Regions from separate parts of the Stenotrophomonas sp. 22385 genome, predicted to be linked through region 2. Evidence: riboswitches for the same ligand, from Rfam matches in the RefSeq annotation. Region 2 holds a riboswitch; the other holds the start of a gene.

Region 1 (4,451 bases), on a different contig from region 2:
GTCGGTGCCGGGCGCCGTCGACGGCTGGTTCGCGCTGCACGACCGCTTCGGCCGCAAGCCGATGGCCGACAACCTGGCGCCGGCGATCCGTTACGCCCGCGAGGGCCACCCGGTGGCGGAGGTGATCGCCTACTACTGGGACCGTTCGGTGCCGAAGCTGTCGCAGTACCCGGGCTTCAAGGAGCAGTTCACGATCAACGGGCACGCGCCGCGCAAGGGTGAGCTGTGGAAGAACCCGAACCTGGCCAACACGCTGGAACAGATCGCACAGGGCGGCCGTGACGCGTTCTACAAGGGCGACATCGCACGCATGATCGGCACCTACTTCAAGGCCAATGGCGGTTACCTGAGCTACGACGACATGGCCAGCCACCACGGCGAGTGGGTGGAGCCGGTGAGCAGCAACTACCGCGGGTATGACGTGTGGGAGCTACCGCCGAACAGCCAGGGCATCGCAGCGCTGCAGATCCTGAACGTGCTGGAGGGGTACGACTTCTCGAAGATTCCGTTCGGCTCGCCGGAGCATGTGCACCTGTTCGTGGAAGCCAAGAAGCTGGCCTTCGCGGACCGTGCGCGCTTCTACACCGATCCGGCGTTCCAGCCGGCGCCGGTGGCCAGGCTGGTCTCGAAGGAATACGCGGCCGAGCGGCGCAAGCTGATTTCCCTGGACAAGGCGCTGCGCGAGGTGCAGCCGGGCACGCCAAAGCAGCTGGAAGAAGGCGACACGATCTACATGACGGTGGCCGATGCGGACGGGATGATGGTGTCGCTGATCCAGTCCAACTACCGCGGCATGGGCAGCGGCATGGCGCCGCCGGGGCTGGGCTTCATCCTGCAGGATCGCGGTGAGATGTTCGTGCTGCGCAAGGACCACCCCAATGGGTATGCGCCGGGCAAGCGGCCGTTCCATACCATCATTCCAGGCTTCGTGACCAAGGACGGCAAGCCGTGGATGAGCTTTGGCGTGATGGGCGGTGCGATGCAGCCGCAGGGCCACGCGCAGATCGTGATGAACCTGGTGGACTTCGGTATGAACCTGCAGGAAGCCGGCGATGCGCCGCGCATCCAGCATGAAGGGTCGACCGAGCCGACCGGGCAGGCCACGGCAATGAGTGACGGCGGTGAGGTGAACCTGGAAACCGGCTATCCGTATGAAACGGTGCGCGCACTGATGCGCAAAGGCCACCGCGTGACGTTCGCCGACGGTCCGTACGGTGGGTACCAGGCGATCATGCGCGATCCGGAAACCGGCGTGTATTACGGGGCATCCGAAAGCCGTAAGGATGGCCAAGCGGCGGGGTACTAAAGAGTTTCGTAGAGCCGGGCTCTGCCCGGCTGCTTCATGCATCCAGGCGAACGGCCACTGGTTCAATCATGGCCTGAGCTGGGCTTACCCTCGACGGCGTGTTGGTGGCCACGGGAAGATCGACGGCGGCTTCGATCATTTTCATGCGTTAACCATCCGCTCGCGACGCCTCATCGCGCGTCTCTTCCTGCGCGGCGATCTCGCGCTCGATCCAGGCATCCATCATCCGCCGCGCGCGCAACGCGCGGCGGCGCTGCAGGGCGTACTCCATGTCGAGCACGCGGTACAGCGACCACATGACCGCCAGCATCAGCAGTGCAAAGGGCAGGGCGGCGATGGTGATCATGCCCTGCAGCGCATCCAGGCCGCCGGCCAGCAACAGCACGGCGGCGATCAGCGCGATCGCCACGCCCCAGGTGATCCGTCGCGACAGCGGCGGATCGCCGGCTTCGTCGGTGGACATGCTGGCCAGTACCAGCACGGCGGAGTCTGCCGAAGTAACGAAGAAGATCATCAATAGCAGCAGTGCGATCACCGAAAGCACGGTGGGCATCGGCAGGCTGTCGAACATGGTGAACAACACGGTTTCGTAGCCGTTGCCCAGCGCCTGCACCAGGTCTACATGGCCGAATATCTGCGACCACAGCGCCGTGCCGCCGAACACCGAGAACCACAGGAAGCCCAGCACGCTCGGTGCGATCACCACGCCGAGCACGAATTCGCGGATGCTGCGGCCGCGCGAGACCCGGGCAATGAAGGAACCGACGAACGGCGCCCATGCGATCCACCACGCCCAGTAGAAGATGGTCCAGTCGGCCACCCAGGTACTGCCCGAGAACGGCGACATGCGCAGGCTCATGGTCACCAGCTGGTTGAGGTAAGAGCCGATGGTGGTGGTGAAGGTATCGAAAATGAAGGCAGTCGGACCCAGTACCAGCACCAGCGCCAGCAGCACCGCCGCCAGCCCCAGGTTGAAGTTGGACAGCCACTTGATGCCGCGATGCACGCCGCTGGCAGTGGAGGCCATGTACAGCACGAAGGCTACCGCGATGATGGTCAGCTGCAGCGGCGCGCCGGCGTGGAGTCCGAACACGCGCTCAAGCCCGGCGGCGATCTGGATGGTGCCAAAGCCGAGCGTGGTGGCCACGCCGATCGCGGTGGCGACCACCGCCGCCACGTTCACCACGGTGCCGATCCAGCCCCGATGGTGCGTGCCGATCAGCGGCTGCAGCAGGTCGCTGATCAGTCCACGGCCGTTGCGGTTGAACTGGAACCAGGCCATCGCCAGCCCGATCAGCGCGTAGATCGCCCACGGATGCAGGCCCCAGTGGAAGAATGCATAGCGCATCGAGGCGCGCGCCGCGTCCATGCTCTGTGGTGGCAGGCCTTCGGGTGGCGTGACGAAGTGCGAAACCGGTTCTGCCGCGCCCCAGAACACCAGGCCGATCCCCATGCCGGCGGCGAACAGCATCGACATCCAGCTGGCGTTGGAAAAATCCGGTTCGGCGTCTTCGCCGCCGATCCGCAGCGAACCCAGCCGCCCGAAGGCGAGGTAGAGCAGGAACGAAAGGGTGATGAACACCACCAGCAGGTACAGCCAGCCGGCACTGCGGATGATGTGCACCAGCCCGCCGCGCACGAGCTCGTTGAACGGGTCGGGTGCCACGCCAGCGGCCAGCACCAGCAGCACCACCAGGGCGATGGAGAGTCGAAATACCATGCGCGCCAGTCTAGCCAAGGCGGCATGACATGGCTGTTCACACCTCCGGCGCAGGTGTGGTCTAATCCGCCCCGAAGCGGGGGTACCGCGGCCATGTGGCCACGGTTGAGACAGTCCCTTCGAACCTGATCCGGTTGATACCGGCGTAGGGAAGCTTCGCAACAGCCGATGCACCGCGCCGCCCAGCCCCCGCCTGGAAACCGCGCGCCGTGCGCCTGCCGTGCGCCGCCGCTTCGTCCCTCGCCGTGCGAACCCTCGCACCGACAACCCAGGACGATGCCCGATGAACGCACACCCTTCCGCCCTGCAGCAACAGGCCCAGCAGCTGTCTGAATCGGTCACCCGACCCATTCCCGGCTCACGCAAGATCTACGTGCCCGGCTCGCGCAGCGACCTGCGGGTGCCGATGCGCGAGATCGCGCTGAGTGGCGGCAACGCCCCGCTGACCGTGTACGACACCTCCGGCCCGTATACCGATCCTGATGCCCGCATCGACCTGTCCACCGGCCTGCCGGCGTTGCGCGCGGGCTGGGTCGCCGAGCGCGGCGACACCGAGCTGCTGGGCCGGCCCAGCTCGGCGTTCGGGCGGTCGCGCGCAACCGATGCGCGGCTGGACGCGGTGCGCTTTTCGTCGCGGCTGCAACCGCGCCGCGCCGTGGCCGGCGCCAACGTCACCCAGATGCACTACGCCCGGCGCGGCATCATCACTCCGGAAATGGAGTTCGTGGCGATCCGCGAAAACCAGCGCATCGAGGCGATCCGCGACCAGGCGCTGCTGGTGCAGCACCCCGGGCAGTCGTTCGGTGCCTCCATCCCCGCCTCGATCACCCCGGCGTTCGTGCGCGAGGAAATCGCGCGCGGGCGGGCGGTGCTGCCCAACAACATCAACCACCCCGAAAGCGAGCCCATGATCATCGGCCGCAACTTCCTGACCAAGATCAATGCCAACATCGGCAACAGCGCGGTGTCGTCCGGCATCGCCGAGGAAGTGGAAAAGCTGGTGTGGGCGATCCGCTGGGGCGGTGACACGGTCATGGACCTGTCCACCGGCAAGCACATCCATGAAACCCGCGAATGGATCCTGCGCAACTCGCCGGTGGCGATCGGTACGGTGCCGATCTACCAGGCGTTGGAGAAGGTCGATGGCCGCGCCGAGGACCTGAGCTGGGAGATCTTCCGCGACACCCTCATCGAGCAGGCCGAGCAGGGCGTGGACTACTTCACCGTCCATGCCGGCGTGCTGCTGCGCCACGTGCCGCTCACCGCCAATCGGGTCACCGGCATCGTCTCGCGCGGCGGCTCGATCATGGCCAAGTGGTGCCTGGCCCATCAGCGCGAGAACTTCCTCTACACGCACTTCGAGGACATCTGCGAGATCATGAAGGCCTACGACGTGACCTTCTCGCTGGGCGACGGCCTGCGCCC
Region 2 (4,451 bases):
GCAGGCCCATCACCGCCAGGCCGACGAACACCAGGTACAGCCCGGCGGTGATGTCCAGTGACTTGGCCAGGTACATGCCCACATAGACCACGTCCACCACGATCCACAGCCACCAGGTGGCCACGTGGCGGCGTGCCTGCCACCACTGCGCCACCAGGCTGAGCGCGGCCAGCATGGCATCCAGCCACGGCAGCGCCGCGTCGGTCCAGGTGTGCATGGCCGCGCCCAATGCGATGCCGGACACGATGCCCACGGCCAGGTCGCGCAGCAGCTGCCGGCGCGGCAGCGGCACGATCACGATCGCGCCATCCTGTTCGGCGTGCCGGTGCCAGCTCAGCCAGCCATACAGCAGGAAACCACCAAAGGCGACCTGCAGCAGGGTGTCCGAATACAGCCGCGCTTCGATGAACACCACCGCGTACAGGGCGACGGCCAGCAGCCCCACCGGCCACGCCAGCACGCGGCGCTGGGCCATCAGCCACACGCCGAGCAGGCTGGCGGCGACAGCGCTCCACTCGAGCATGAGCGCGCTCACAGGCCGAAGGTGACCGACAGCCGCGCCTGGCGCGGCGCACCGGCGAACAGGTAGTAGTCGCCGTAGCTGCTGCCGGTATCACGCCAGTAGAAGCGGTCGAACACATTGTCCACCGACAGCGTCCAGGTCACCGGATGCGCGCGCAGCGCGTGCTGGAAGCGCAGGCCGGCATCGAACACCGAATACGAAGGCGCCTTGACGCTGCCATCCACCGTCGCCGCATTGGACGAGGCATAGCGCCAGCCACCACTTACCGCCAGCCCGGGCGCGAACGGCAGGGCGTAGTCCGCGTGCACGGCCGCGCGCACCTTGGGCACGTTGACCAGCTGCTGGCCGTCATGGAACGCGGTGCCGGAATCGCGCGCACGTGCCTGCAGCACGCTGGCGCTGGCCGTCAGGCCCAGCCGTTCGGTGACCTGGCCATTGGCGGTCAGCTCCAGTCCGGTGTGGGCCTGGGTGCCTTCCTGCACGAAGGTGAAGCCGGCATCGCTGGCGTCCGGCTTGGCGTACTGGAAGGGCTGGGTGGTGCGGAACACTGCCGCGCCCAGCATCAGGCCGTCGGTGGCAGCGTACTTGACGCCCAGCTCGCGCTGGCGCGACTGCAGGGCCGGCAGGAAGGTGCTGCCGTTGGACGTCCAGAACGGCGCTTCCTGGCCCAGCGACAGGCCTTCCACGTAACTGGCGTAGACATTCAGCTGTTCGGTCGCCTGCCACACCAGTGCGGTCTGCGGAAGGAACTGCGACAGGCGGCTGTGCCGTTCCGGGGTACCGCGCTTGTCGTATGCGCGCTCATCCAGGCGCACGTAGCGGCCGCCGGCCAGCCACTGCCAGTCATCGCCGATGTGCATGCGGTCCAGCGCGAACACCGCGCGCTGCCAGCTGTCCAGGCGCCGCGCCGACGGGCCCGGCTGCAGCGGGGAGGGATCGAACACCGGCACCTGCGCATCGCCGATGTTGGCCGTGCCCACGTACTCGTTGACGTTCTGGCGCTTGTCCACGGTACGGTGGAAGGCGCTCAGGCCCACCGACAGCTCGTGTTCCACCGCCCCGGTGCTGAAGCGGCCGCGCAGTTCGCCGCGTGCCTCATCATTGCGGCGCACGTCGTCGGGGCTGCGGTAATCGTAGATGTCGTAGTCGCCGTTGGGCGCGAAGTAGTTGCCCGGCACGCTGCCATCGGCGCAGCCAGCAGCGTAGTAGCAGCCGTACGCGAAGGCCACGTTGTCCTGGATCACCGAACGGCTGTGGCCGACCGAAACGCGTGACTGCCAGGCAGGGCTGAAATCGTAGGTGTGCAGCGCGGTGAGGTTGGTGCTGTCGATGCCCACCGGCTGCTGCCACGGCTGGTGGCCCAGCATGCGGCTGCGGTCCACGCCGCGCGGCAGTTCGCTGCCGCCCAGCAGCTGGTAACCGGACGCCGAGCGCTGCGCGCTGGTCTGGTAGTTGGCATCCACCTCCAGCTTGCCGTGTTCGCCGATCAGCCAGTCGGCGGCCAGCGAATAGAAATTGCGGCGGCCGTCGGCATGCTCGATGTAGGACGACGTGTCATCCCAGGCGGCGTTGAAGCGCAGCCCGAAGCGCGGAGTCAGCCAGCCGCCCAGATCCACCGCCGCGTAGCGCGAGCCTTCCGAATCGGTGGCCAGGGTAACGTTGCGCACCTCGGCGGGCCGCTTGCCGACGTAGTTGATGATCCCGCCCGGCGCCATCACGCCAGCCGCCAGGCCGGCCTCACCCTTGAGGATCTCCACCTGCTGCACGTTCTCCAGCGCCAGCCGCTGTTCGCCGGCGATGGACAGCCCGTTGAAGCGGTAGCCGGTGGCCGGGTCCAGCGCGAAGCCGCGGATGGCGATGTTCTGGTAATAGCCCACCGGTGCGTAGCTGTCGCCCAGCGAGGCGTCGTGCCGGGCCAGCTCGGACAGGGTGCGCACCTGCAGGCGGTCCAGGAAGGCGCTGTCGAGTACGTTGACCGAGGCCGGCGTGTTCTTCCATTCGGCGCTGCCGAAGCTGCTCGACGGTGCCAGCGGCGTGGCGGGCTTGCGCGCCTGTACGCGGATGCCGGCCAGGTCGGTGGGGGAGCGCTTGCCCGCGGCGGTGTCGGCGTCACTGGCGTACAGCGGCAGGGCGGCGCAGAGGGCGGCGGTCAACAGCGTGAGGCGGTAGCAGCGGTTCATTCGATTCGTCATCAGCCAGAGGAGACGAAGCGACGGCGCGCAGGCGCACCGGCCCGCAATGGGGGTGCGCTCGCTGCTCAAGCTCCCTACGCCGGTGCAAACCGGATCAGGTTCCAAGGGACTCTCTCAGCCTGGCAACGCCAGGCACCCCCGCTTCAGTGGCCATTTTCACACCAATCGGCCCCCGTTGCGACCCCGGCGGTTCAGGCAGCGGCGTGCAGGGCATCCAGCAGGGCCCTGCCCGGGCGGCGGGTGAACCAGTCGGCATGGCCCAGCAGGAACGTGTGGTATGCCACGTCGGCGTTGGCCGGGGAGCCGGTAACCCCTTGGAAGTACTCCACTTCCGAGAGGGCGAAGTCCAGGTGTACCACCGGCAGCAGGTCGGCCAGCAGGTGCACCTGGGCAGCCGCCAGCGGGCGTACCTGGCGGTAGCCGGCCAGCAGCGCCAGCGCGATATCGGCATGCGGCACCGGGCCCCCGCCGCGGGCATCCAGCCACGCGATGGCATTGCGCTCGATTGCGGTGGCCAGGTCGAACAGAGCGCTGGTCGGCGAGGCCAGGCCGAAATCGAAGACGGTGCTGATCGTCGCCGCGGGGCCGTGGCCGTGCCAGAGCAGGTTGGACACATGCCAGTCGTTGTGCCCCCACAGCACCGGTTCGGCGGCCAGCTGCTCGACCACGGCCGCGTGCCAGGGCAGCACCGCGCGCTGCAGGTCGTGTGCCCAGGGCTGTCGCGCCAGGTAGCTGGCCAGCGCCGGTCGGTCGGTCAGCTGCTGGCCGAGCAGCGCCAGCGGATCGTGGGCGCGGATCAGGTCATCGCGCGCCACCAGCAGGTGGGTGCTGCGCTGGGGCGCGTGGTAGCTCGCCGACGCAAGGTGCAGCCGGGCCAGCATCGCACCCGCCGTGCGTGCCTGGGCCACATCGCCCAACGGTGTCCATGAAGGACTGTCGCGGTACAGGTCGTGGCCATCGCCTTCGGCGTGCAGTTCGTAGGTCCAGTCGCCGTGTTCGATCGCGGTTGCGCCTTCGCGCGTGGGCAGCATCTGCACCACCGGCAGTCCCGCAGCGGCCAGGTGCGCGATGAAACGATGCTCTTCGGCCAGTCCCTCGGCCGTGCGCACGCTGCGATGGTGGCGTTTGACAAAGCAGCGTCGCGATCCGCCTGCCAACAACGCCGCGGCGGAAAACGGGCGCGGGCTGTGCCACAACACGTGGCTGTCCTCGTCGAGCGCGCTGTACTGGCCGCGCAGCCACGCCAGTTCCTGGTTGAGGATCGCTGGCCAGTCCGCAACGACGGCGTCGTTGTCCAGGCCCTGTACGCGATGGTCTGAATTCGTCATGCAAACTGAATGTTCAGTGGCAGCCCGGAGGCGTGCCACGCGAAGTCACAACGGCCATTGCTGCAACCAGTCGAACAGCTGCGCATCGTTCTTCAGGCCGAGCTTGAGCATCGCATCGCCCTTCTGCCGGCTGATCGTGCTCACGCTCTTGTGCAGCTTCGCGGCGATCTCCTTGACGATCAGGCCACTGGCGAGCAGTCGCAGTACTTCCACCTCGCGCGGCGACAGCGCCCGCGTGCGTTCATCACCCAGGCTCTGCGTGCCGATGCGGTCGATGAGATTCTTGAGCGTACGGCTCACGTATGGCTGGCCGCGATGTACGGTCTGGATGGCCACCGGCAGCTCCTCCATCGAGGAGGTCTTGTCGACCAGCCCCAACACGCCAGTGGAGACCACCATGCGCAGGAT

What was found. Region 2 has a riboswitch for thiamine pyrophosphate ahead of ACTJI4_RS13370 (TonB-dependent siderophore receptor). Riboswitches for the same ligand answer to the same signal wherever they lie in the genome.
Region 1: linked by a shared signal. The riboswitch ahead of thiC (phosphomethylpyrimidine synthase ThiC) and the one ahead of ACTJI4_RS13370 (TonB-dependent siderophore receptor) in region 2 are both predicted to bind thiamine pyrophosphate.

Annotation. Positions count from the first base shown of each region.
Region 1 is NZ_JBQEOG010000001.1:750,611-755,061, forward strand. It holds gene ggt (gamma-glutamyltransferase) at 1-1,306, shown strand, start outside; gene ACTJI4_RS03210 (BCCT family transporter) at 1,455-3,026, opposite strand; TPP riboswitch at 3,095-3,196, shown strand; gene thiC (phosphomethylpyrimidine synthase ThiC) at 3,310-4,451, shown strand, end outside.
Region 2 is NZ_JBQEOG010000007.1:39,561-44,011, forward strand. It holds gene pnuC (nicotinamide riboside transporter PnuC) at 1-523, opposite strand, end outside; gene ACTJI4_RS13370 (TonB-dependent siderophore receptor) at 532-2,703, opposite strand; TPP riboswitch at 2,770-2,865, opposite strand; gene ACTJI4_RS13375 (phosphotransferase enzyme family protein) at 2,907-4,043, opposite strand; gene ACTJI4_RS13380 (response regulator) at 4,089-4,451, opposite strand, start outside.